DNA from 2 places in the Arthrobacter sp. UYEF3 genome. Region 2 is predicted to be linked to the other one. Evidence: predicted binding sites of a transcription regulator. Region 2 holds the regulator's gene; the other holds the start of a gene.
What was found. The regulator LexA, encoded in region 2, represses DNA repair genes until DNA is damaged. The targets are predictions, from matches to a motif close to TCGAACANNTGTTCGA.
Positions count from the first base shown of each region.

Region 1: the regulator LexA is predicted to act here: its motif matches at 8,232-8,247, upstream of uvrA (excinuclease ABC subunit UvrA).

Region 1 is NZ_JBEPNK010000012.1:8,115-20,089, forward strand. It holds gene ABIB14_RS10210 (DEAD/DEAH box helicase) at 1-2,411, opposite strand, end outside; gene ABIB14_RS10215 (NADPH-dependent F420 reductase) at 2,524-2,877, shown strand; gene ABIB14_RS10220 (alpha/beta hydrolase) at 2,916-3,146, shown strand; gene ABIB14_RS10225 (trans-aconitate 2-methyltransferase) at 3,264-4,043, shown strand; gene ABIB14_RS10230 (ABC transporter ATP-binding protein) at 4,249-5,973, shown strand; gene ABIB14_RS10235 (ABC transporter ATP-binding protein) at 5,970-7,790, shown strand; gene ABIB14_RS10240 (GntR family transcriptional regulator) at 7,787-8,179, shown strand; gene uvrA (excinuclease ABC subunit UvrA) at 8,394-11,234, shown strand; gene ABIB14_RS10250 (lysophospholipid acyltransferase family protein) at 11,464-11,975, shown strand, end outside.
Region 2 is NZ_JBEPNK010000004.1:171,047-183,021, reverse strand. It holds gene infC (translation initiation factor IF-3) at 1-74, opposite strand, end outside; gene ABIB14_RS04555 (DUF1844 domain-containing protein) at 392-778, shown strand; gene ABIB14_RS04550 (MFS transporter) at 832-2,154, opposite strand; gene ABIB14_RS04545 (SseB family protein) at 2,231-3,121, opposite strand; gene priA (bifunctional 1-(5-phosphoribosyl)-5-((5-phosphoribosylamino)methylideneamino)imidazole-4-carboxamide isomerase/phosphoribosylanthranilate isomerase PriA) at 3,135-3,881, opposite strand; gene ABIB14_RS04535 (CG2302 family histidine operon protein) at 3,922-4,080, opposite strand; gene hisH (imidazole glycerol phosphate synthase subunit HisH) at 4,081-4,839, opposite strand; gene hisB (imidazoleglycerol-phosphate dehydratase HisB) at 4,836-5,462, opposite strand; gene ABIB14_RS04520 (histidinol-phosphate transaminase) at 5,533-6,651, opposite strand; gene ABIB14_RS18730 (LysM peptidoglycan-binding domain-containing protein) at 6,755-7,315, opposite strand; gene lexA (transcriptional repressor LexA) at 7,747-8,496, shown strand; gene ABIB14_RS04505 (ATP-dependent DNA helicase) at 8,562-10,718, opposite strand; gene hflX (GTPase HflX) at 10,711-11,975, opposite strand, start outside.

The sequences.
Region 1 (11,975 bases), on a different contig from region 2:
CCGGGCTCCTCGGTGATGATCAGCAGCCCCGGCCCGCGGGCGTCCGGACCGGTGCCGATGTCATCGTGCTCCTCGAAGTAGTCGTCCAGCGCATCCTCCCAGCGCTCTGCATCCCAGCCCGAGCCGGCGTCGAGCTCGCCAAGTACGGCGGCGTCCTCATCTGCGAACAGTTCCACCCGTCGGAACATTTCGTTGCGCACCATCACCCGGAATGCACGGATGTTGGAGGTCAGCGACGGTGGCGGGGGAGGCGGGGCGTCATGCGGGGTCGGGGCCGCGCCGGAGGTGAGCTCCTCCCACTCGTCCAGCAGGCTGGAGTCCACCTGGCGGACCAGCTCGCCAAGCCAGGCGATGAAGTCCTCCAGGTCCTCGCGCAGTGCATCCTGCGGCACGGTTTGGCGGAGTGCCTTGAACCCGTCGGCAAGGTAGCGCAACACAATGCCTTCGGACCGGGCCAGCCCATTGAACTGGACGAATTCGCCGAAGTTCATGGCGCGTTCGTACATATCCCGGATAACGGACTTGGGGGCCAGCTCGAAGTCGCCGATCCAGGGCGCCGCCTTGCGGTAGACGTCGAACGCCTGGCCGAGGATCTCCGCGAGCGGCTGCGGGTAGCTGACCTCGTCGAGCAGGGCCATGCGCTGGTCGTACTCGATGCCGTCTGCCTTCATCGCGGCAACCGCCTCGCCGCGCGCCTTCTTCAGCTGCGCCGACAGGATCTGCCGGGGCTTCTCCAGCGTCGACTCGATCACCGAAACGACGTCCAGCGCGTACGACGGCGACTCCGGATCGAGCAGCTCCAGCGCGGCCAGGGCGAAGGGGGAGAGCGGCTGATTCAAGGCGAAATTCGCCTGCAGGTGGACGGTGAGCCGGACGGTGCGTCCGTCCGGGCCTTGCTCCGCCGTCGGGATCCGTTCAACGACGCCGGCTGCCAGCAGCTCGCGGTAGATCCCGAGGGCCTTCTTCATGAGCCGCAGCTGCGCGGCGCGCGTCTCGTGGTTTTCGGTCAGCAGGCGGCGCGCGGCCTTGAACGGGTCGCCCGGGCGTTCCATCAGGTTCATCAGCATGGCGTGCGTGACGGTAAAGCTGGAGCCGAGCGGATCCGGCACGGATTCCACCAACCGCTTATAGGTGGGCTCGCCCCAGGACACGAAGCCCTCCGGCGGTTTCTTCCTGACCACCTGGCGCAGCTTCTTCTGGTCATCGCCGAACTTCGCCGTGGCCTTGGCCATCGCCTTGACATTCTCGATCACATGCTCGGGTGCCTGGACCACCACCGTCCCGGCAGTGTCGTAGCCGGCCCGGCCGGCGCGGCCGGCGATCTGGTGGAACTCGCGCGAGTTCAGCAGGCGGGTGCGGACGCCGTCGTACTTGCTGAGCGCTGTCAGCAGCACGGTGCGGATGGGGACGTTAATGCCCACCCCCAGGGTGTCGGTACCGCAGATGACCTTCAGCAGGCCAGCCTGGGCGAGTTGCTCGACGAGCCGGCGGTACTTGGGCAGCATCCCGGCGTGGTGCACGCCGATGCCGTGCCGGACCAGCCGGTTCAGGGTCTTGCCGAAGCCGGCGGCGAAGCGGAAGCCGGCGATCAGCTCGGCGATTTTGTCCTTCTCCTCGCGGGTGCAGACGTTGATGCTCATCAGGTTCTGGGCCCGGTCGATTGCCTCGAGCTGGCTGAAGTGCACCACGTAGACGGGAACCTGTTTGGTGGAGAGCAGCTCCTCGAGTGTTTCGTGCACCGGGGTCTGCTGGTAATAGAAGTGCAGCGGAATGGGCCGTTCGGCGGAGCTGACGGTCGTCGTCGGGCGTCCGGTCAGTTCACTGAGGCCCCCCTCGAAGCGGCTCACGTCGCCCAGGGTGGCGGACATCAGCAGGAACTGGGCCTGCGGCAGCTCCAGCAGCGGCACCTGCCACGCCCAGCCGCGCTGCGGGTCGGAGTAGAAGTGGAACTCGTCCATGATCACCGCACCGAGTTCGGCGGCGGAGCCTTCGCGCAGGGCGATGTTCGCCAGGATCTCCGCGGTGCAGCAGATGATGGGTGCGTCCTGGTTGACGCCGGAATCACCGGTGATCATGCCGACGTTCTCCGCCCCGAAGATTTCGCACAGGGCGAAGAACTTCTCCGAGACGAGGGCCTTGATTGGCGCGGTGTAGTAGCTGCGCTGGCCGCGGGCCATCGCCTGGAAGTGCGCGGCGATAGCCACGAGGGACTTACCGGAGCCGGTGGGGGTCGCGAGGATCACGTTGGCGCCTGCGGCGAGCTCCATGACGGCCTCGTCCTGGGCGGCATAGAGGGCCAGGCCGCGGCCCTCCGTCCATTCCACGAACCGGGTGTAAAGCTCATCCGGATCGAGGCCGGTCCTGCCGGGGACTCGGGCGGCCGGGGCGGGGAGCTGGTCAACGAGTTTCATTGCCTCCCAGCTTAGTGGGCCACGGTGCGGCCGGTGTCGGGGTCCGGGCCAAGGAACAGTCGGTGGTTGACGCTTCAACGAGTTGGGTGTCTGGCGGTTGTAGCTTCAAGTAATGACTCGCAGCCCAGCAGAACAGCACTGGCCGCCGGCCGGCCCGGACACCTCCGCCGCCGAGGAAATCGCCCGGCTTGTCCCCGCCGGCGCCAACGTGGTCAAGGCCTTCAATACAACGTTCTCGGGGACCCTCGTGGCCGGGGAGTCCGGCAGCCAGCCGCTGGATGTCTTCATCGCAGGTGATGACGCCGAGGCCAACGCGGCCGTCAGCGGCTTCGTCAAGGCCGCGGGCCTGCGCCCCTTGGTGGTTGGACCGCTCAAGCGCGCGCGGGAGCTCGAGGGCTTCCACTTCGTCCTGATGACGCTTCAGGCCAACCCCGGGTCGCCGACTTCAACTGGGACACCGGCCTGAAGGTCACCAACTAAATGGTTGCCTCCCATCCTGCACCCGTGGTCGCGATCGCAGGCTCGGCCGACCGGGCGGCGCCACCCGTGGTGTTGCTGCACGGCCGCGGATCCAACGAACACGGGATCATCGGTCTTGCCGAACACCTGCCCGACGGCGCAACCTACGCCGCCGTTCGCGCGCCGATTGCCGCACGTGGCGGTTGGATCGCGGACAGGATCGCCGTTCCGGCTCGTCCCGGGCCGGAGACGACAGCCGTCGACGAAGAGCGCTGATCCGGGCCGCTGGACCCAACCCCGCTCCTTTCAGGGCACCTGGAAGCCCGACCCCGCCGGTTCCCGCCGCAGGGTTAGGCTTTCGCTGTCAGTGCGCGCCGTGAGCGGAGGGACAGCGTGAAGTGGGATCCAGCGAAGTACCGGGAGTTCGGGGACTACCGGGACAGGCCGTTCTTCGACCTGACCGCCCGCATCCTCGCTGATAGCCCCCGGCGTGTCATCGACCTCGGCTGCGGACCGGGGAACCTGACCGCCACCCTTGCGACCCGCTGGCCGGAAGCCGCCGTGGAGGGGCTGGACTCCTCCCCGGACATGCTCGCAAAGGCCGGCTCCCTCGCCGCCGCGGCAGCGAACCTCTCCTTCGGCCCGGCGGACATCGCCACGTGGATGCCCGCGCCGGATACCGACGTGGTCGTCACGAACGCCGCCCTGCAGTGGGTTCCCGGCCACGTGGAACTGCTGCCCCGCTGGCTGGAGGCGCTCGGCCCGGGCACGTGGTTCGCCCTCCAGGTACCCGGCAACTTCAATGCGCCCTCCCACGCGCTCATGCGTACTCTGGCCGAATCGGACGAATGGTCCGGCCGCCTGGCCGGTGTGCTGCGCCACGATGATGCGGTGGCCGAGCCCGCGAAATATTTGGAGCTGATGCTCGACTCCGGCTGCGACGCCGATGCCTGGGAAACCACCTATCTCCAGCTCCTGCCGGGAACCGACCCGGTCCTCGAGTGGGCAAGCGGCGCCGGACTCCGCCCGGTGCTGGCCGCGCTCCCTCCCGGGGAGGCCCGCCGCTTCGGGGCTGACTACGCGCGGCTGCTCAACAAGGCTTATCCGCCGGGCCGCCACGGAACGCTCTTCCCGTTCCGGCGCATCTTCGCCGTGGCCCGCAAGCGGGGCTGAGAATGCAGCGCTCCCGCGTCGCCGGCACCTCCGGAAAGGCGCGGGATTCCAGCCGGGGCAGCCGCCGTTGACGAATGTGACACGCTGCGTGACAGCACTCGGCGTGTGATGGGGCTTACACTGACAGGGCGGTCCGGGGGCGGCCGCCCTTTGGTGCGGATCCGGGCCCTGTCTTAGTCATGGAGGTTCGGTGCTATTTAGCCTGATGCGGCGGCTGCTGGCGGCCCACAGGATGACCGTCCTGGCCATCGTCTGCCTGCAGCTCGTGCAGACCACGGCGAATCTGCTGCTCCCCACCCTCAACGCCGCCATCATCGACGACGGCATCGTTGCCGGGAACACGCCCCTGATCGAGCGACTGGGCGGCTGGATGGCAGGGGTCGCCGCCCTTCAGGTCGGTTCTGCCATCGCCGCCGGCTACCTCGGCGCCGTCGTGGCCATGCGCGCGGGCCGGGACCTCCGCGAGGAACTGTTCGCCAAGGTCCAGACCTTCTCCTCTCAGGAAATCGGTGTATTCGGGGCGCCCAGTCTCGTCACCCGGGCAACCAACGACGTCACGCAGATCCAGAGCCTCACCGTCCTGGTTTTTACCATGCTCGTCGCGGCGCCCGCGAGCTTCATCGGCGGCATCGCCCTCGCGGTGCACCAGGACGTGGCGCTGTCCGGGATTGTGGTTGCGGTCATTCCCATACTCGCCGGCCTCATGTTGCTGATCGTGCGCCGGCTGATTCCGCTCTACCGGCAGGGCCAGGAACTGATCGACCGGATCAGCCGGGTGCTCCGGGAGCAGATCATCGGCGCCAACGTCATCCGTGGCTTCGTCCGGCAGGACCACGAGATCCGCCGCTTCGACGCCGCCAACCGGGAGCTCACGAGGAACAATCTGGACTCGGCGCTCCTGGTGGCCGGCATGAATCCGATGATCATGGTGGTCGTGAACCTTGCGTCCGTCGCGGTCGTCTGGTTCGGCGGCCACCGGATCCACTCCGGAGAGATGCGTCTCGGCGCGCTCACCGCGTTCATTGCGTACATCCTGCAGATCCTGATCGCCATCATGATGGCGATGTACGTCTTCACGACGGCTCCGCGCGCGGCAGCCTGCGCCGAACGGATCCGGGCCGTCCTCGATACGGAGCCGTCCACCGGATGGTCTGCGCCGGGCGGGCCTGCGCCGGGCGCGCCTGCAGACGGAACCGTGGAGTTCCGCAACGTGGCCTTCGCGTACCCCGGTGCCGAGGCGCCCGTACTTGCCGGGGTCACGTTCACCGCCGCACCGGGGACGACGACGGCGATCATCGGCGCCACGGGGAGCGGCAAAACCACGCTGCTGAACTTGCTGCCGCGCTTCCTCGACCCCACGGAGGGGAGCATCAGCATCGGCGGCCGCGACATCCGGACCCTGCCGCTCGCGTCACTTCGCGGGCTGATGGCACTGGTGCCGCAGCACTCGTATCTCTTTTCCGGGACCGTGGCGGAGAACCTGCGGCTGGGCAGGCCAGCCGCAGGCGACACCGAATTGTGGGCGGCCCTGGACGCCGCGCAGGCCGGCGGCTTTGTCCGGAGCCTTCCGGGCGGGCTCGACGCGCCGGTCAGCCAGGGCGGCACCAACTTTTCCGGCGGCCAGCGCCAGCGCCTTTGCATCGCACGGGCGCTGCTCCGGTCCGCCCCGGTTTACGTCTTCGACGACAGTTCCTCCGGCCTCGACCACGGCACCGACTACCGCCTGCGTGCGGCTTTGGAGCCGCTGCTGCGGGCGGCGACCGTGCTGGTCGTTGCCGAACGCGTGTCCACCATTGCGGATGCGGCATTGATTCTCGTTCTGCAGGACGGCCGCGTGGCGGCACAGGGCACGCACCAGGAGCTCATGTCATCGTCGCGTACCTACCGGGAGATCGCCGCCTCGCAGCTTCTCCTGGCGGAAACCCCGTGAGCGCCAAGTTCACGTCCCCGGGCGCGGCGGCCAAATGGCGGGCGGCCGGGCGGCTGCTGGGGCTGATGCGGCCGCTGCGGCTTCGCATGGTCGGCGTGATCGCCGCGACCTGCGGTTTCGCCGCGCTGAACGTGGCGGCGCCCAAGTACCTCGGCGACGCCACCGACGTCGTGGTGGACAGCGTGGTGGGCGGGGCCTTTAACGAGCAGAAACTCGGCCGCCTGCTGCTCTCGGTGGCGCTGATGTACCTTGGTGCCACGCTGTTCAACTGGATCCAGGCGGCCTTGACCGCCACCGCCGTGCAAAGGCTCAGCTACGGCCTCCGCGCCTCCGTGGAAGAAAAACTGCACCGGCTGCCCTCGGGCCATTTCGACGACCAGCACCGCGGCGACGTTCTGAGCCGCGCCACGAACGACGTCGACAACGTCTCGCAGGCCCTCAACCAGTTGCTCAACCAGCTGATCATGTCGGTGCTGATGCTCTCCGGCGCGCTGGCCATGATGGTCTGGTTGTCACCACTGTTGGCTCTGATCGCGCTGGTCTCGGTCCCGGTCTCCGCCGTGGTGACCGTCCTGGTGGCGGGGAAGTCGCAGGCGCACTTCAGCGAGCAATGGCGCAGCACCGGCGAACTTCAGGCGCACTTGGAGGAATTCTTCACCGGGCACGAGGTGGTCAAGGCGTTCGGCCGGCAGCACGCGGCAACGGCCACCTTTGGCGAGAGCAACGGCCGGCTTTTCCGGGCGGCGGCCAGGGCGCAGTACGTCTCCGGCGTCGTGCAGCCCCTGATGATATTCGTCTCCAATCTCAACTACATCGCGGTCGCCGTGATCGGGGCGCTGCAGGTCGCCGCCGGCAGCATGACGATCGGCGGCATCCAGGCCTTCATCCAGTTCAGCCGGCTCTTTAGTCAGCCGATGGGCCAGATCGGCGGCATGCTCACCCTGATGCAGTCGTGTGTGGCCTCCGCCGAGCGGATTTTCGAGCTCCTGGACGCACCGGAAATCCTCGCGGACGCTCCGGACCGGCCCGCACTCCGTTTGGACCGGACCCCCGCGGGCCGTATCAGGTTCGAAGGCGCCACCTTTAGCTACGGCCCCGATGTGCCCGTGGTGCAGGATCTCTCCTTCTCCGTGGACGCGGGCCAGACCGTGGCGATAGTGGGTCACACCGGTGCCGGCAAGACCACGGTGGTGAACCTCCTGATGCGCTTCTACGAACTGGACTCCGGACGGATCACCGTGGACGGCGTGGACATCGCCGAACTCCCGCGCAACGAACTGCGGGCACGCTTCGGCACGGTGCTCCAGGACTCGTGGCTGTTCGCCGGCAGCATCCGGGACAACATCGAATACGGCCGGCCCGGCGCCAGCGACGCCGACATCACAGCGGCGGCGCAGGCAAGCCACGTGGACCAGTTCGTCCGCGCGCTCCCGGCGGGCTACGCCACCGTGCTCGGCAACGACGGCGACTCGCTCAGCCGCGGGCAGCGCCAGCTCATCTCGATCGCCCGTGCGCACCTGGCCGGCCGCAGCGTCCTGATCCTCGACGAGGCCACCAGCTCGGTGGACAGCCGCACGGAAATACAGATCCGGCAGGCCATGGCAAGGCTGCGGCAGGGCAGGACCAGTCTGGTGATCGCCCACCGCTTGTCCACGGTGCGGGACGCTGATCTAATTCTGGTCATGGATCACGGACGGATTGTTGAACAAGGCAAGCACCACGAACTTATGGCGGGAGACGGGATTTACACCGGGCTCTACCGGGCCCAGTTCGCCGGCCGCGAACAGGGTGAGGCCGCCCTGGAGCCGGAACTGTGAGCCCGGCGGAGACCGGGGCGGCGACTTTTCCCGGCAGCTGGAAGCCCAATGCCGCCAGCTCGGTGCCCCTGTTCGAACAGCTCCGGCTGAACATTATCGAGCGGGCCGACGCCGGAACGCTGGCGGCGGGGACCCGGCTTCCCGCCGTCCGGAACCTTGCGGCCGAGTTGGGCGTGGCGCCGCACACCGTGGCGCGCGCCTACAAGGAACTCGAGGCCGCCGGCGTCGTCGCGACCCGGGGCAGGAACGGCACCGTCGTGTGTGCGCGGGACGAAGCCTGGGGCTCACTCACCGCCGCCGCCGCGGAATTCGCTGCAGCGGCAAAAGCCCGAGGCGCCAGCTTCGCCGAGGCAGTTCAACTGCTGGCCGCAGCGTACGACCGCCACTAGCACTCCCGCCGCTAGCACACCCGCTGGGGCACTAGGACCGCGGAATAGATATTCGAAGAAGTTTTCGATTAGCATTGGAGGCGTGCCTAAAGCCGTAGCTGAAGAACCCGCCGTCGATGCCAAAGCCGCCGCCATACCGGTAAAGTCCGAAAAAGCGGCCAACCCCAAGCCGTCGGGCGGCGTACTGTCGGGGGCCGAACTGGTCCGTCCCGACATGTCCCGCCTGGTCGTCAAGGGCGCGCGCGAACACAACCTGCGCAACGTGGACCTCGACCTGCCCCGCGACTCGATGATCGTCTTCACCGGCCTCTCCGGCTCCGGCAAGTCTTCGCTCGCCTTCGACACCATCTTCGCCGAAGGGCAACGCCGCTACGTGGAGTCGCTCTCCGCCTACGCCCGCCAGTTCCTGGGCCAGGTGGACAAGCCCGACGTCGATTTCATCGAAGGGCTCTCGCCCGCGGTGTCGATCGACCAGAAGTCCACGAGCAAGAACCCGCGCTCCACGGTGGGCACCATCACCGAAATCTACGACTACATGCGCCTGCTCTGGGCCCGGGTGGGACGCCCGCACTGCCCCGTCTGCGGCGAGCCGGTCACCAAGCAGACACCCCAGCAAATCGTCGACCAGCTGCTGGAACTGCCGGAAGGCACCCGCTTCCAGGTCCTCGCACCGGTGGTCCGCGGCCGCAAGGGTGAGTTTGTCGAACTCTTCAAGGAGCTCACGGCGAAGGGCTACTCCCGGGCCCGGGTGGACGACAAGCTGATCCAGCTCAACGATCCGCCCAAGCTCGGCAAACAGTTCAAGCACACCATTGAAGTGGTGGTGGACCGGCTGGTCGTCAAGGAAGGCATCAGTCAGCGCCTCACCGACTCGGTTGAAACCGCCCTCGGCCTGGCCGAGGGACGGGTGCTGGCAGAATTCGTCGACCTCGACGCGGACGATCCGGAACGGGTCCGGGCCTTCTCCGAACACCTCGCCTGCCCCAATGAGCACCCCCTCGCCATCGACGAGATTGAGCCCCGCTCGTTCTCCTTCAACAACCCGTTCGGCGCCTGCGCCGCCTGCAGCGGCATCGGCACCAGGCTCGAGGTCGACGAGGAACTCCTGATCCCCAACCCGGAGCTCTCCCTCGCCGAAGGCGCGATCGCGCCGTGGTCCCTTGGCACCGCCACCACCGAATACTGGAACCGGCTCCTCGCCGGCCTGGCCAAGGAGCTGGACTTCTCGATGACCACGCCGTGGCAGAAGCTGTCCGCGGAGGCGCGGCAGACGGTGCTGCACGGCAAGGACCACAAGGTGGTCGTGCAGTACCGGAACCGCTTCGGCCGGGAACGCAAGTACAGCACCGGCTTCGAGGGCGTGGTCCAGTACGTGCACCGCAAGCACACCGAAACGGAATCGGACTCCGCCCGGGACCGCTATGAGGAGTACATGCGGCAGGTTCCGTGCCCGGCCTGTAACGGGGCCCGCCTGAACCCGGCGTCGCTGTCCGTCCTGATCAACGGAAAGTCCATCGCCGAGGTCGCCGCGCTGCCGATGCGCGAATGCGCGAACTTCCTGGAAACCCTGGTCCTGACCGGCCGCGAGGCGCAAATTGCCCACCAGGTCCTGATTGAAATCCAGGCCCGGCTGACATTCCTCCTCGACGTCGGCCTCGAGTACCTGAACCTGGAGCGGCCGTCCGGCACGCTGTCCGGCGGCGAGGCCCAGCGCATCCGCCTGGCCACCCAGATCGGTTCCGGCCTCGTGGGCGTGCTGTACGTACTCGATGAACCGTCCATTGGCCTGCACCAGCGCGACAATCGGCGCCTGATCGAAACCCTCACCCGGCTCCGGGACCTCGGCAACACCCTGATCGTGGTGGAGCACGACGAAGACACCATCCAGGAAGCGGACTGGGTGGTGGATGTCGGGCCCGGCGCCGGCGAGCACGGCGGCACGGTGGTGCACTCCGGGTCCTACGAGGACCTGCTGAAGAACACCGAGTCCCTGACCGGCGACTACCTCTCCGGCCGGAAGTTCATCGAGGTGCCGAAGAAGCGCCGCAAGTACGACAAGAAGCGTGAGCTGAAAGTCGTCGGCGCCAGGGAAAACAACCTGGTCAATGTCGACGCCGCCTTCCCGCTCGGATTGTTCACCGCTGTCACCGGCGTCAGCGGCTCCGGCAAGTCAACCCTGGTCAACGAGATCCTCTACAAGGTGCTCGCCACCAAGCTCAACGGCGCCAAACAGGTCGCCGGCCGGCACAAGGCCGTCCACGGCCTCGAACACCTGGACAAGGTGGTGCACGTCGACCAGAGCCCGATCGGCCGCACCCCGCGCTCCAACCCGGCCACCTATACGGGTGTCTTCGACCACATCCGGAAGCTCTTCGCCGAGACCACCGAAGCGAAGGTCCGCGGCTACCAGCCGGGCCGGTTCTCCTTCAACGTCAAAGGCGGCCGTTGCGAGGCCTGCTCGGGAGACGGCACGTTGAAGATCGAGATGAACTTCCTGCCGGACGTCTACGTGCCCTGCGAAGTGTGCCACGGTGCGCGCTACAACCGGGAAACGCTGGAGGTGCACTACAAGGGCAAGACCATTGCGGATGTCCTGAACATGCCCATCGAAGAGGGCGCGGAGTTCTTCGCGGCGTTCTCGCCGATCGCCCGGCACCTGAGGACCCTCGTAGACGTCGGCCTGGGCTACGTGCGGCTGGGCCAGCCGGCCACGACGCTCTCGGGCGGCGAGGCGCAGCGCGTGAAACTGGCGGCTGAGCTGCAGAAAAGGTCTAACGGCCGCAACGTCTATGTCCTCGACGAACCCACCACCGGGCTGCACTTTGAGGACATCCGCAAGCTGCTGCTGGTCCTGCAGGGCCTGGTCGAAAAGGGCAACACCGTGATAACCATCGAGCACAACCTCGACGTGATCAAGAGTGCGGACTGGATCGTGGATCTGGGCCCCGACGGTGGTTCCGGCGGTGGCCGGATCGTCGCCTCCGGCACCCCGGAGCAGGTGGCCAAGTCCAAAGAAAGCCATACGGCGACGTTCCTCGCCGAGATCCTCGGCTGACCCGGTCCCTGCGCGACTAGGGAAGCCGGGCATATTCCCTCGCTGGAATGCGATTGTCCGGCTTCCCTGCCGCCGTGAGAAACTACTCCGGTGACCCATACGCCCGGATGTTGCACGAGCCGCTGCCAAGCGGCCCGCTGCCGACCGCAACGAAACTATAGTCAGGGCGGATCCGTGCGGGCCCGCGCCCTGACCGCCGTCGCCCCGCAGCTGAATGAGGTGCCCGCCCTTGGCAATGTTTGACGTGATCCGCTGGTCAACCCGCGGGCTTATCTCCTCGACCTGCCGTCCCACCGTGATAGGCCTGGAGAACGTGCCAGCCGATGGACCCTTCATCGTGGCACCGAACCACCTGTCCTTCCTTGACAGCGTGATCGTGCAGGCCCTCATGCCGCGCCCGGTCGCATTTTTCGCCAAGGCCGAATACTTCACCACAGGCGGTGCCAAAGGCCGGCTGATGAAGTCGTTCTTCGAGGCCGTCGGCTCCATCCCGGTCGAACGCGGCGAACAGGCCGCCAGTGTGCAGGCGCTCAAGACCCTGCTGGACATCCTCGACGCCGGCAAGGGCGTGGGGATCTACCCGGAAGGCACCCGTTCCCGCGACGGCATCCTTTACCGCGGCCGCACCGGTGTCGGCTGGCTGGCCCTCACGACCGGCGCCCCGGTGGTCCCGGTAGGCCTGATCGGTACCGAAAACCTGCAGCCGGCTGACACAAACAAGGTCAAACCACAGCACTTCAT
Region 2 (11,975 bases):
TCGGCAGCCAAACGCAGGGCATCCTCAATACGGACGACTCCTACTTGTTCACCTGCAGGGCCGACCAGCCGCACCTCGGGGACGCGGATACGCTCATTGATTCTTGGCTCGCTAATGTTAAAGCTCCTGTGTTCGTGAGGGGTGCTCCGCCGGCAAATGAAGAAGGCCCCCAATTGCCGGAGCAATCGAAGGCCTCGAAGATCGGAACTGCCGACCTCGTGAAGAGGTGGCATGCGTCCACCGCCAGGCGCGATGCCCGGCGTGAATGCCCGACCAAGTACCCGGCAACCTTGATTCCTGAGGAATACTTGCGGCTGACGCGGGTGGGAGAGAACTCCGCTTGCAAACTGGAAATAACGACATCCAGTCGGTCTGTGACAAGCTTACCAGCATGAGCACTTCAGATAGTAATTCACACGTTTACCAGCCTGCAGACGCCCAGGGCGACGTTTCCCAGCGGATCCGCGACATCTCCGAGGTCCCGGCGATCGAGGTCATCACCACCGCCGCCGTCCACCTCATGAGTGCCGCCGCGGTGAAGCTCGGCCTGGCCGCCGAGGACAATGCCGAAGAACTTAAGGACCTGGACGAGGCACGCAAACTGATTACTGCGCTGGCCGGACTGGTCACTGCGGCCGCCCCCGAGATCGGTTCCCAGCACGCCGGCCCCTTGCGCGACGGCCTGCGCTCCTTGCAACTGGCGTTCCGTGAGGAATCCACCATCCCGGACGCCCCCGGCAAGGGCCCGGGCGAGAAGTACACGGGCGCCGTCAACTAGCGCCGCCGTCGTCGTTAACCCGCGACGCACGCCCGCCCGCCGCGCCGTGCCGGTCAGGCTGCGGCGAGCCGGCTCCGGCGGCGGCGCTGCAGCACCAGGCACACGAGGCAGAGCACGACGCCGGCCGCCCCCACCGAGGCGAAGCCCGCGCCCGGACCCACGCCGTCGATGAAGAGCCCGGCCAGCGGGGCACCGAGCGCCACGCCGCCGGTGAGGGCCGAGCCGTACCAGCCCATCGCCTCGCCGCGGCGGCCCTCCTCGACGAGTCCCGCCACCCTTTCGGACGCGGCGGAGAGCACCGGCGCGCAGAGCAGGCCCGGCAGCAGGGACAGCAGGGCAAGCGTCCAGGTGTCCTGCGCGAACGCCATCGGGATGGTCAGCGCGGACATGCCGAGCAGGAGCAGGAATGGTGAGACGGGGCGGTGCATGGCCCCGTAAACGAGGCCACCCAGCACCGACGCCCCGCACCAGAAGAGGAAGACAAGGCCGATCTCGGACTGGTGGCCGCCGGTCTGGAGTGCCGCAACGATGCCGACGTCGCTGCCGCTGAGCACCATGCCGGCACCGGCCGCAACCGCGAAGACCGCCGCCACTGCCGTCGTGCACCAGGTGAAGTTGTGGACGACTTTGTGCCGCAGGCCGAGCCGGGCCTGCCGCCGCTGTTCTGCGGCCGCCAGCGGCGCCAGTTCAGCTGCGGCCTCTTGCAGATTCGCGGGTGCCGCAGCGACGATGGCGGCCTCCGCACCCTCCTGCTGGGCCACCTCGAACGCTGGATCCTGCGCCAGGCCGGACTGGTCACTGCGGGTAGGTGGGTTGGTCCACATCAGGAACAGGCTCGACAGGGAGGTGGCGACGCCCACCACCGTCAGTCCCAGAACGGAGAAGCCTGCGGTGGCCACGATGGCGCCGGCGGCGGGGCCGATCATGAAGACCAGTTCGGTGCTGATCGAGTCCAGGGCGAAAGCGGTCCGGCGTTGCTCACCGCTGGCGAGGATCCCCAGCGACTGGCGCACCACGCTGAAGATCGGCAAAGTCAGCAGTCCGCCTACGAAGACCAGCGGCAACAGCAGTTCGTAGCTGACATGCGGCACGATCGACCAGATGACGGTCTCGGAAACGACGGACGGGACGAGGGCGCGGCGCAGACCCACCGTATCGACGCGGCGGCCGCGCCACGGCGCCCCGGCGGCGATGCCGATGGTCATGACGGCTGCGGCCGCGCCGGCTGCGGCGTAGCCCTGGCCCAGGGTAAGGACGATGTGCAGGGTCAGTAGAACGCCCGCGGCGGAATGCGGGATGCGGGCGACCATGCCGACGAGCAGGAGGTTCCTGATGGGCCTGACTGCCAGCAGGTCACGATAAAGCGCGAAATTCACGAAACTGCATTCCTGTAGTTACTGCCAATAGGTACTGCCACCGGCATCACCGGGAGGCCTCAGCGCCGGCCGTCGGCTATGGTGCTGCGCGCTGTAACTTGATTTCGATTGAGTCAACCCGTTCGGTAAAGGTCTCATTCCGGGCCCAGTCGCTGTTGAGTGCCGCCACGATGGATTGCACGGCGGCCGAGTCAAGCCCGTCCTCAAGGTACAGCACCAGACGCAATTCCGGGCCCGCGCCGCCGCCGGGGAGGTGCCGGCCGCCCGCCTGCGCCGACGCCACCCCGCCGCCCGGATGAATTTCAACACGCCGGAGCGCCGGGACGCCGGCGGCAGCGGCTCCGGCTGCTTCCGCCACGGCCGGGTCGCTGTAGCTGGGCGTCCAGTCCTGCTGCCGGGCCAGCGCCCAGACGGCCGGCCGGCGCACCACGAAGGTGGTAGCCGAGCCGGGATCCAGGACAAGAAGCTCGGCGCCTTCGGCGACGGCCGAGAGGGCGGCCCGCGGGGCGTACACCGCGACTGGCCGGGCCTCGGAATGCCAGGCGGCCAGGGCCCCGGCCGAGGTAAACACCGGCAGCGCGGTCCGGCCGTCGGCCGCCCTGAGCGTCACGAGGGCCATGTCTGCCTGTTTGTCCCCATGCAACTCCTCACCATGCGTGCCCGCCACGGCGTCGCCCTTCTCGGCGAGCCGGGCAAGGATCGGCACGAAGACGCGCGCCGTGGCCAGAGCGGCCACCACGGCCGCCTCGTCGCCGTCACCGGTTTCGAGGGCCGCCAGAGCAGCGCGGTAGCCCGCGTCGGGGGCGCCGTCGTCGTCCTCGAAGTTGTGGATCTTCGCGTCATGGCCGCCCAGGCTCCGGCCGGCCCAAAGCTGCCCGGCGGAGTCGGCCGCTCCCCCGGCGCCGGCGAGGGCGGCGGCGATGTGGCCGGGCAGGGGGCGCCCGCCCGGCGGGGTACTGTGCTCCATGACGGCGGCGGGCCTAGCGGCGGCCGGCGGCGTCGAGGGCTTCGGGGAGCGTGAAGTTGCCGTTGTAGAGGGCCTTGCCGACGATTGCGCCCTCGACGCCGAGCGGCACCAGGGAGCGCAGGACCAAGAGGTCCTCGAGGCTGGAAATGCCGCCGGAAGCCACGACGGGCTTGCCGGTCTTTTCCACCATCTGGCGCAGGAGCTCGACGTTGGGTCCCTGCAGCGTGCCGTCCTTGGTGACGTCGGTGACGACGTAGCGGGCGCAGCCGGCTGCTTCCAGGCGGGCCAGGACGTCCCAGAGGTCGCCGCCTTCCTGGGTCCAGCCGCGGCCGGCGAGGGTGGTGCCGCGGACATCGAGGCCGACGGCGATCTTGTCGCCGAAGCGCTCGATTACCCGGCCGGTCCATTCGGGGTTCTCAAGGGCTGCTGTGCCCAGGTTCACCCGGGCCACGCCGAGGTCCAGGGCCTTCTCGAGGGACTCGTCGTCCCGGAGCCCGCCGGAGAGCTCAACCTTGATGTCCAGCCGGCCCACGACCTCACGCAGCAGGTCGGCGTTGGAACCGCGGCCGAAGGCTGCGTCGAGGTCCACCAGGTGGACCCATTCGGCGCCCTGTTCCTGCCAGTTGAGTGCGGCTTCCAGCGGCGTGCCGTAGCTGGTTTCGCTGCCGGCTTCGCCCTGGACGAGGCGTACGGCCTGCCCGTTCACGACGTCGACGGCGGGGAGCAGCTCGAGTATCGGCAGCGGGGTTTCGGTGGTCATCGTGGTCCTCAGGGTTGGGCGGTCAGGAAAATGCCGGCGCTTATTGGCCCGGCAGCGTCAGGAGGTAGGCGGCCAGCAGCGACATCCCGGCCAGCAGGTAAAACGCGATCTGGATCCACAGCGGGCTTTTTTGCTGCCGGAAGGACAGGGCGCCGCCGACCAGCAGGCCGGCGAGGCCCATCAGAACCAGGGACCACATCTAGGCGGTCTGTTCCGGGGTAGGGGCCGCTGCGGCGCCGGTTTCTGCGCCGCCGCGGAGGCTGGCCACCCAGTTCCGGAGCAGGCGCGCACCTGCGTCGCCGGACTTCTCCGGGTGGAACTGGGTGGCGCACAGCGGTCCGTTTTCCACCGCGGCAATGAACGGCGCACCGTGCTCGGACCAGGTGACGAGCGGGGCGGCCATGCGCGGCTGGACCACTTCAAAGTCCCAGTGCTGCACGCCGTAGGAGTGCACGAAGTAGAAGCGTTCCTTTTCGACGCCGGCGAAGAGTCGGGAGCCCTCCGGCACCGTGACCGTGTTCCAGCCCATGTGCGGCACGACCTCGGCCGGCAGGAGTTCGACTGTGCCGGGCCACTCCCCCATACCCGCGGCGGCGGTCCCGTGTTCCACTCCGGTTTCGAAGAGGATCTGCAGCCCGACGCAGATCGCGAGCACCGGCCGGTGGCCGGCGACGCGTCGACCGATCATGCGCAGGGCGTCCACGGCCCGGAGCTCGTTCATGACGGTTTCGAAGGCCCCGACACCGGGAACAACGAGCCCGTCGGCGTTCAGGACGTCCCCGGGCTTTGCGCTGAGGATGACCTCGGCGCCGGCCCGTTCGAGCGCGCGGACGGCGGAGCGGACGTTGCCGGATCCGTAGTCGAGTACCGTCACCGTGGGCTTGCCTTCGGGTGATGCCGGCTTCCGGATGGCGTCGGGGTTGATGATGGCCCCGTCCCGCAGCACCTTGCCGGTCACAGGGCACCCTTGGTGGAGGGTATGCCGTCGACCCGGGGATCCGGTTCCACGGCGGCCCGGAGTGCCCGGGCGAAGGCCTTGAACTGGGCCTCGACAATGTGGTGCGGGTCGCGGCCGGCGGTGACGTTCATGTGCAGGCAGATGCCGGCGTGCAGCGTGATGGCCTCGAAGACGTGGCGGGTCAGGGACCCGGTGAAGTGGCCGCCGATCAGGTGGTATTCCTGGCCGGCCGGTTCGCCGGCGTGGACCAGGTAGGGCCGGCCGGAGACGTCGACGACGGCGTGCGCCAGCGCCTCGTCGAGCGGAATCGAGGCCTCGCCGAAGCGGCGGATGCCGGCCTTGTTGCCCAGCGCCGTGCGCAGGACCTCGCCGAAGGTGATGGCGACGTCCTCGACGGTGTGGTGGACGTCGATGTGGGTGTCACCGGTGGCCTTGACGGTCATGTCGATCAGGGAGTGCTTGCTCAGGGCCGTCAGCATGTGGTCGTAGAACGGCACGGAAGTGCTGATGTCGGAGACGCCGGTGCCATCCAGGTTGATCTCGACCAGCACGGAGGACTCGCTGGTGGTCCGCTCCAGGCGTGCGGTGCGGGCCGGGGCCGCGGCTGATCCGGTGTTGCTCATGTCAGGGTGTCCTTTGGATGAAGGCTGGCGCCCGTCGAACAGGGCGGCGTGCGTGGGTCCTGCGTTAAGTCTAGGCGGACTGGACATCCCGGCCGGTCAGGATCCGTTCGAGAGCCTGCAGGAACGCTGTGGTTTCCGTCTCAGTGCCCGCCGTGACCCGCAGGTGGCCGGGGATGCCGACGTCACGGATGAGCACGCCGGCATCCAGCAGCGCCTGCCAGATTTCCTGCGGGTTCTCGAGGCCGCCGAAGAAGACGTAGTTGGAATCGGAGGCGGCAGGATTGAGCCCCATCCGGGTCAGCTCCGCGACGATCCGGTCCCGCTGGCGCTTGATGTCCTCGACGTCGGCCATCAGCGCCACCCGGTGGCTCAGTGCGGCGAGGCCCGTGGCCTGGGTGACGGCGGACAGGTGGTAGGGCAGCCGGACCAGGCGCAGGGCATCCGTGACCTCAGGCGCTGCCGCCATGTAGCCCAGCCGTGCACCGGCCAGGGCAAAGGCCTTGCTCATGGTGCGCGAGACAATCAGCCGCTCCCTGCCGGGCAGCAGCGTGAGTGCGCTGGGTGTGCCGTCGTGGGCGAACTCGTGGTAGGCCTCGTCGACGATCACGATGGTCTGGCTGGCTTCTCCGGCCTCATAGACGGCCTCGACAACGTCGATCCCCAGGCCGGTGCCGGTGGGGTTGTTCGGGGAGCAGAGGAAAACGACGTTGGGCTTCAGCTCACGGACCTGGCGTGCTGCCGATTCGGCGCTCAGCCCATAGTCCTCGGCGCGCACGCCGACGATGTATCCGGTGTCCGTACCGGCAGCCAGCAGCGGGTACATGGAGTACGTGGGAGGGAACCCCAGGGCGGTGCGGCCCGGGCCCCCGAAGGCCTGGAGGATTTGCTGGAGGACTTCATTGGAGCCGTTCGCAGCCCAGATATTGCCGGCGTCAAGTCCGTGACCGAGATATTCCGCCAGGGCTTCACGCAGTTCAGTGAACTCGCGGTCCGGATACCGGTTCAGCCCCGCGGCAGCCTCCGTCACGGCCGCGGCGATGGCGGCACGGACATCGGCCGGGACGCCATGGGTGTTCTCGTTGACGTTCAGCAGGATGGGGACATCCAGCTGGGGCGCACCGTAGGGGCGCAATCCGCGCAGATTCGTCCGGAGGGGCAGTCGGTTGAGTCGCTCTAGCTGGTCAGTCACCGTTCCAGTTTAAGCGAGGCCGGGCCCGGACCCGAAACTGTGACCGTCGGGGGCGCAGTGTTCGGGCGCCTCACTCTCTCACGGGGTCTGGTCCGGGCGCTGGCTACTTGGAGGGTACGAAGAGCTGTTGTCCGGGGATGACGCGGGGATCCCCGAGGTTGTTGAGCTGCACGATGTCCGCCACAACGTCGCGGGGATCGCGTTCCGGGGCCACAGCGCCGGCAATGGCCCAAAGGGACTCACCGGGCTGGACCGTGACCGTAACGGCGGGCGTGAGCGAGAGCTCCGCGGACGAGTCGGCAGCCTTGGCCGGAGCGTTCAGGAAGCCGGCGAGTGAAAGCAGGAGAACCGCCAACAGCATCAACGGCAAGCCGAAGAAAACGAACCGGCCCCGCCGGGTGAGCCGCAGCGGAGCCTGCGCCGCGGCAATGGCGGGTGCAACCTGCCGCGGCCCGGCGTGTACCGACCCGGCCGCGTCCTGGCGGGCCGCATCCGTGCGGTCGGCGTCACGATCGAAGATGCTGTGCGGGCCGAAGGACTCGAACGGCACCCGTTTGGGCCGGTTTTGGTCGAACGGCGCCGACCCGAACGGTGCCGCCTCGATCTTGGCCGCCCGGACGGGAACGGATACCGGTGATCCGGAAATAGCGCTTACTACTGACATGACCTGAGCCCTCCTGGACTTATCTGTGCCGCCCGGCGTACTCCATGTACCTGCCGCCAACCGGCCTAACCATCGAACGCGAACCTTCGAACGTCTTTCTTGATCACAAGCTTCGAACACAGCACCGAACCGTCTGATGCGCCCCGAAGCTCGGGGTTCGAACATATCTTCGAACTGCGCTTGTTCTGTTTTAGCACTTATGAGCGAACATTGTCGAGACTCACTAGAACAAATGTTTGAAAAACCATGATGGCTGGCCTACTTTTGAACCACAGGGTCTGCAGCTCAGGCTTTTGAAATACCGGGTTTTTGAAATAGCGGACAACCACATGTATCGATCAACAGCAGTTCACCAGCGGGGTCTGACTTTTTCAGACTCATCGATCCCGGCAACCTCAGCGGCCGGGCGGAAATGGAAAGGCGTGGCCAACATGGCAGCACAAGCCACCGGCGGAAGGGCCGCCCAGCACGGTCCCCAGACCGTCCGGGCGCCGAAGAGCCTTACCGTCCGGCAAAAGAAGATTCTGGAGACCATCCAGCGCTCCGTAGCGGACAACGGTTACCCGCCCTCGATGCGGGAAATCGGTGACACGGTCGGCCTTGCCAGTCTCTCCAGCGTCACCCACCAGCTTTCGCAGCTGGAGAAGCTCGGGTACCTGCGCCGGGACCCCAAACGTCCCCGTGCCATGGAAGTACTGATGCCGCTGACGCTCGATGAGGGCGCGGCGAAGATTTCCGGAGTGGGGAAGTCCAGCGGCCTGCGGGCGGTGGGCGGGCGGGCCGTATCGGAGCTAGCCAGCGCCACGGACACCGCGATGGTGCCGTTCGTGGGCCGGATTGCCGCCGGCGGTCCGATCCTTGCCGACCAGGTGGTGGAGGACGTGATGCCCCTGCCGCGCCAACTGGTGGGCCACGGCGAACTGTTCATGCTGCGGGTGGCCGGCGATTCGATGATCGATGCCGCCATCTGCGACGGTGACTGGGTGGTGGTCCGGCGTCAGAACGATGCGCTCAACGGCGACATCGTTGCCGCGCTGCTCGATGACGAGGCCACGGTCAAGACTTTCCGCCAGCGCGACGGCCACACCTGGCTGCTTCCCCAGAACACCCAGTATGAGCCGATCCTTGGCGATCATGCCGTCATCATGGGCAAAGTCGTCTCGGTACTGCGCTCCCTCTAGCGTTCAGCCACCGGCAACGCTGCTGAGGCCCCCTCCGGATCTCCGGGCGGGGCCTTTGGCGTTCCCTATTTGGCCGGCTGCCGGGCGGGGGTCTCCTTGGCAAGGCGTTCGAGGGCAGCGAAAGCTACGCCCGGGTCAGTGGTTGGCCAGAACGGCGGGAGTGCGGCCCGGAGGAACCCGCCGTAGCGCTCGGTGGACAGTCGTGGGTCCAGGACCGCCACGACGCCCTTGTCCGACGTCGTGCGGATCAACCGCCCGGCGCCCTGGGCGAGGCGGATGGCGGCGTGGGTGGCCGACACGCTCATGAACCCGTTTCCGCCGGCCTGGGCCACGGCGCGGGAGCGTGCGGTCATCAGCGGGTCATCGGGGCGGGGGAACGGGATCCTGTCGATCACGACCAGCCGGCAGGAACTTCCGGGCACATCGACGCCCTGCCAGAGCGACATGGTGCCGAACAGGCAGGTGTCCGGTTCGTCGGCGAACTGCTTGACGAGCGCGGTCATGGTCGATTCGCCCTGGCAGAGGATGCGCAGGCCCAGCCGGGGCCGCATCGCGTCCGCCGCCTCTTCGGCGGCGCGCCGGGACGAGAACAGACACAGGGCCCCGCCGCCGGAGGCGCGGATCAGCTTTTCGAGCTCATCGAGGGCTTCCGGGGACGTTCCCCGGCCGGGCTTGGGCAGGTGCTTGGCGACGTAGAGGATGCCCTGCTTGGGATATTCGAAGGGGGACCCGACGTCGACGCCGGTCCAGCTGGGGGCCCCGGGGCCTACCAGGCCGAGGCCTCCGGCAGCCGGCTCGAAGGCCGCACCGATCGCCAGGGTGGCCGAGGTCAGGACGACGGTGTGGTCCGCGAACAGCCCCTCGCGCAGCCGACCGGCAACGCTGAGCGGTGCAACGTTGACCAGGGCCGGCGCCGAGTCGTCCGGCTGCGAGTAGCCCTGTTGCGGGTCGAAGCTGCTGTTGCGGGAGAACCAGACCACTTCGCGGTTCTCCCTGGCGGCCAGGAGCCGTTCGCACAGTTCCAGGATCACCATCAGGCGGGATCGGGCGAGCTGGCGGCCGCCGTCGGCTGTGTTGGCGCTGTCGCCCTTGGAGTCCGAGAGCGCGGCGCGGCAGGCGTCGCGCAGCTGGTCCACGCAGTCCAGTTGCTCACTGTTCAGTCCGTTGGGCATGAGTCCGCTAGGGACCCCTTCAATGGCGAGTTCGAGGTTGGCCGCGGAGTTGCTGAGCGCGTCCACGGTGATGCCGGTGTGCTTCCGGGCGCCGGAGGCGGCGGCATGCACCATCGCGACGGAGAGCTGGCCGGACACGGCACCCGTGACCCGGTCCTGCAGCTCGTGCGCCTCGTCCACCACCACGACGTCGTACTCCGGCAATACGGCGAGGCCCTCGAAGGCGCTGACGGCCAGCATCGCGTGGTTGGTGACCACGACGTCGGCGTCGGCGGCGTTCTGCCGGGCCAGTTCGCTGAAACATTCGGCCGCGAGCGGGCACTTTTGCGCGCCGAGGCACTCCATTGAGGTGACGGAAACCTGCCGCCAGGCGCGGTCGGTCACGCCCGGCATGAGCTCGTCGCGGTCCCCCGTCAGGGTGTCCTCGGCCCATTCGCGGAGCCGGACCACTTCCTTGCCGAGCTGCGACGACGGGCCACCCATCGCGGCTGCGAAGTGCGGCACGGAGGTGTCCTCGCCGAGGGAGAACAACTGACCCTCGGACGGCTCCTCGGACGGGAAGCCGCCGCCGAGTTTGTGCCGGCACACATAGTTGGAGCGGCCCTTGACGAGCGCGATCTTTACCGGCCGCGCCAGTACGGGCGTGATCGTCTTGAGCAGCCGCGGCAGGTCCCGGCCGACGATCTGTGTCTGCAGCGCCAGGGTGGCAGTCGAGACGAGGGTCGGTTTGTCGCTGACCAGCGAATGGGCGATTAGCGGAATCAGGTAGGCCAGGGACTTGCCCGTGCCGGTGCCGGCCTGGACCAGCAGGTGGTCGCCTGTTTCGATGGCGCGGGCCACCTGTCGGGCCATCTCATGCTGGCCGTCTCGGCTCTGGCCGCCCATGCCAGCGACTGCCCGGTCGAGCAGTTCAACCACGAACTGCTCGCCGGACTGACTATCCCGTCTATCCCGTGGTTTGCTCTTTCCGCCGTTCTCCGCTGGTTCAGCGGCCGCCGCCGGTTCAGCCGTTGTTTCAACCGCAGGTACCGTCATTGCAGGTTCAGTCATTGCTGACGAAGGCGTCCAGTTCGGCCGCGAGCCCCTCGCGTACCATCACCACGGCACGGGTGCCGGTCTCCTCGTGATCGAGGCTGATGATCTCGGCGTCGGTATCGTGCAGCTTGCTCAGCAGGTCCCCCCGGTTGTAGGGGATCATCAGTTCCAGCTTCACGCTGGGTCTGGGGATGCCCTCGCTGATGGCCTGCAGCAGTTCCGGAATGCCTTCCCCGGTGCGGGCCGAGACGACCACGTGGCGCGGCTCGCGTTGCATGAGCCGCTCGATCACGAACGGGTCGGCGGCGTCGGCCTTGTTCAGGACGATGATTTCCGGCACCTTGCGGGCGTCAACTTCGCTGAAGACCGCCCGGACAGCGGCAATCTGTCCCTCCGGATCCGGGTGGGAGACGTCGACGACGTGCAGGATCAGGTCCGAGTCGGCGACTTCCTCCAGGGTGGACCGGAAGGCCTCCACCAGCTGAGTGGGCAGCGACCGCACGAACCCCACGGTGTCTGCGAGGGTATACCCCAGCCCGTCCGAGGTTTCGGCTTTGCGGACCGTCGGGTCCAGGGTGGCGAACAGAGCGTTCTCGACCAGGACGCCGGCGTCGGTGAGCCGGTTCAGCAGCGAGGACTTGCCGGCGTTTGTGTAGCCGGCGATTGCCACCGACGGTACCGCGTTACGCCGGCGGTTGGCCCGCTTGGTTTCCCGGGCCGGCTTCATCGCCGCGATTTCGCGCCGGAGCTTGGCCATCCGGGTGCGGATCCGGCGGCGGTCCAGTTCGATCTTGGTTTCACCGGGACCGCGTGAACCCATGCCCGCACCGGCCCCGCCCACCTGGCCGCCGGCCTGGCGGGACATCGACTCGCCCCAGCCGCGCAGGCGCGGGAGCAGGTATTCGAGTTGGGCCAGTTCCACCTGGGCCTTACCCTCGCGGCTCTTGGCGTGCTGGGCGAAGATATCCAGGATCAGAGCGGTGCGGTCGATGACCTTCACCTTGACGATGTCTTCGAGTCCGCGTCGCTGGGAGGGGGCCAGTTCGGCGTCGACCACCACGGTGTCGGCGCCGGTGGAGAGCACGATGTCCTTAAGTTCCTGGGCCTTGCCGGAGCCCAGGAAGGTTCCAGGGTCAGGCTTGGCACGGCGCTGGACCAGTCCGTCGAGGACCTCGGAACCGGCCGTCTCAGCCAGCGCGGCGAGCTCGCGCAGGGAGTTTTCGGCGTCGGCAAGCGTACCTTCGGTCCAGAGACCCGCCAGCACGACGCGTT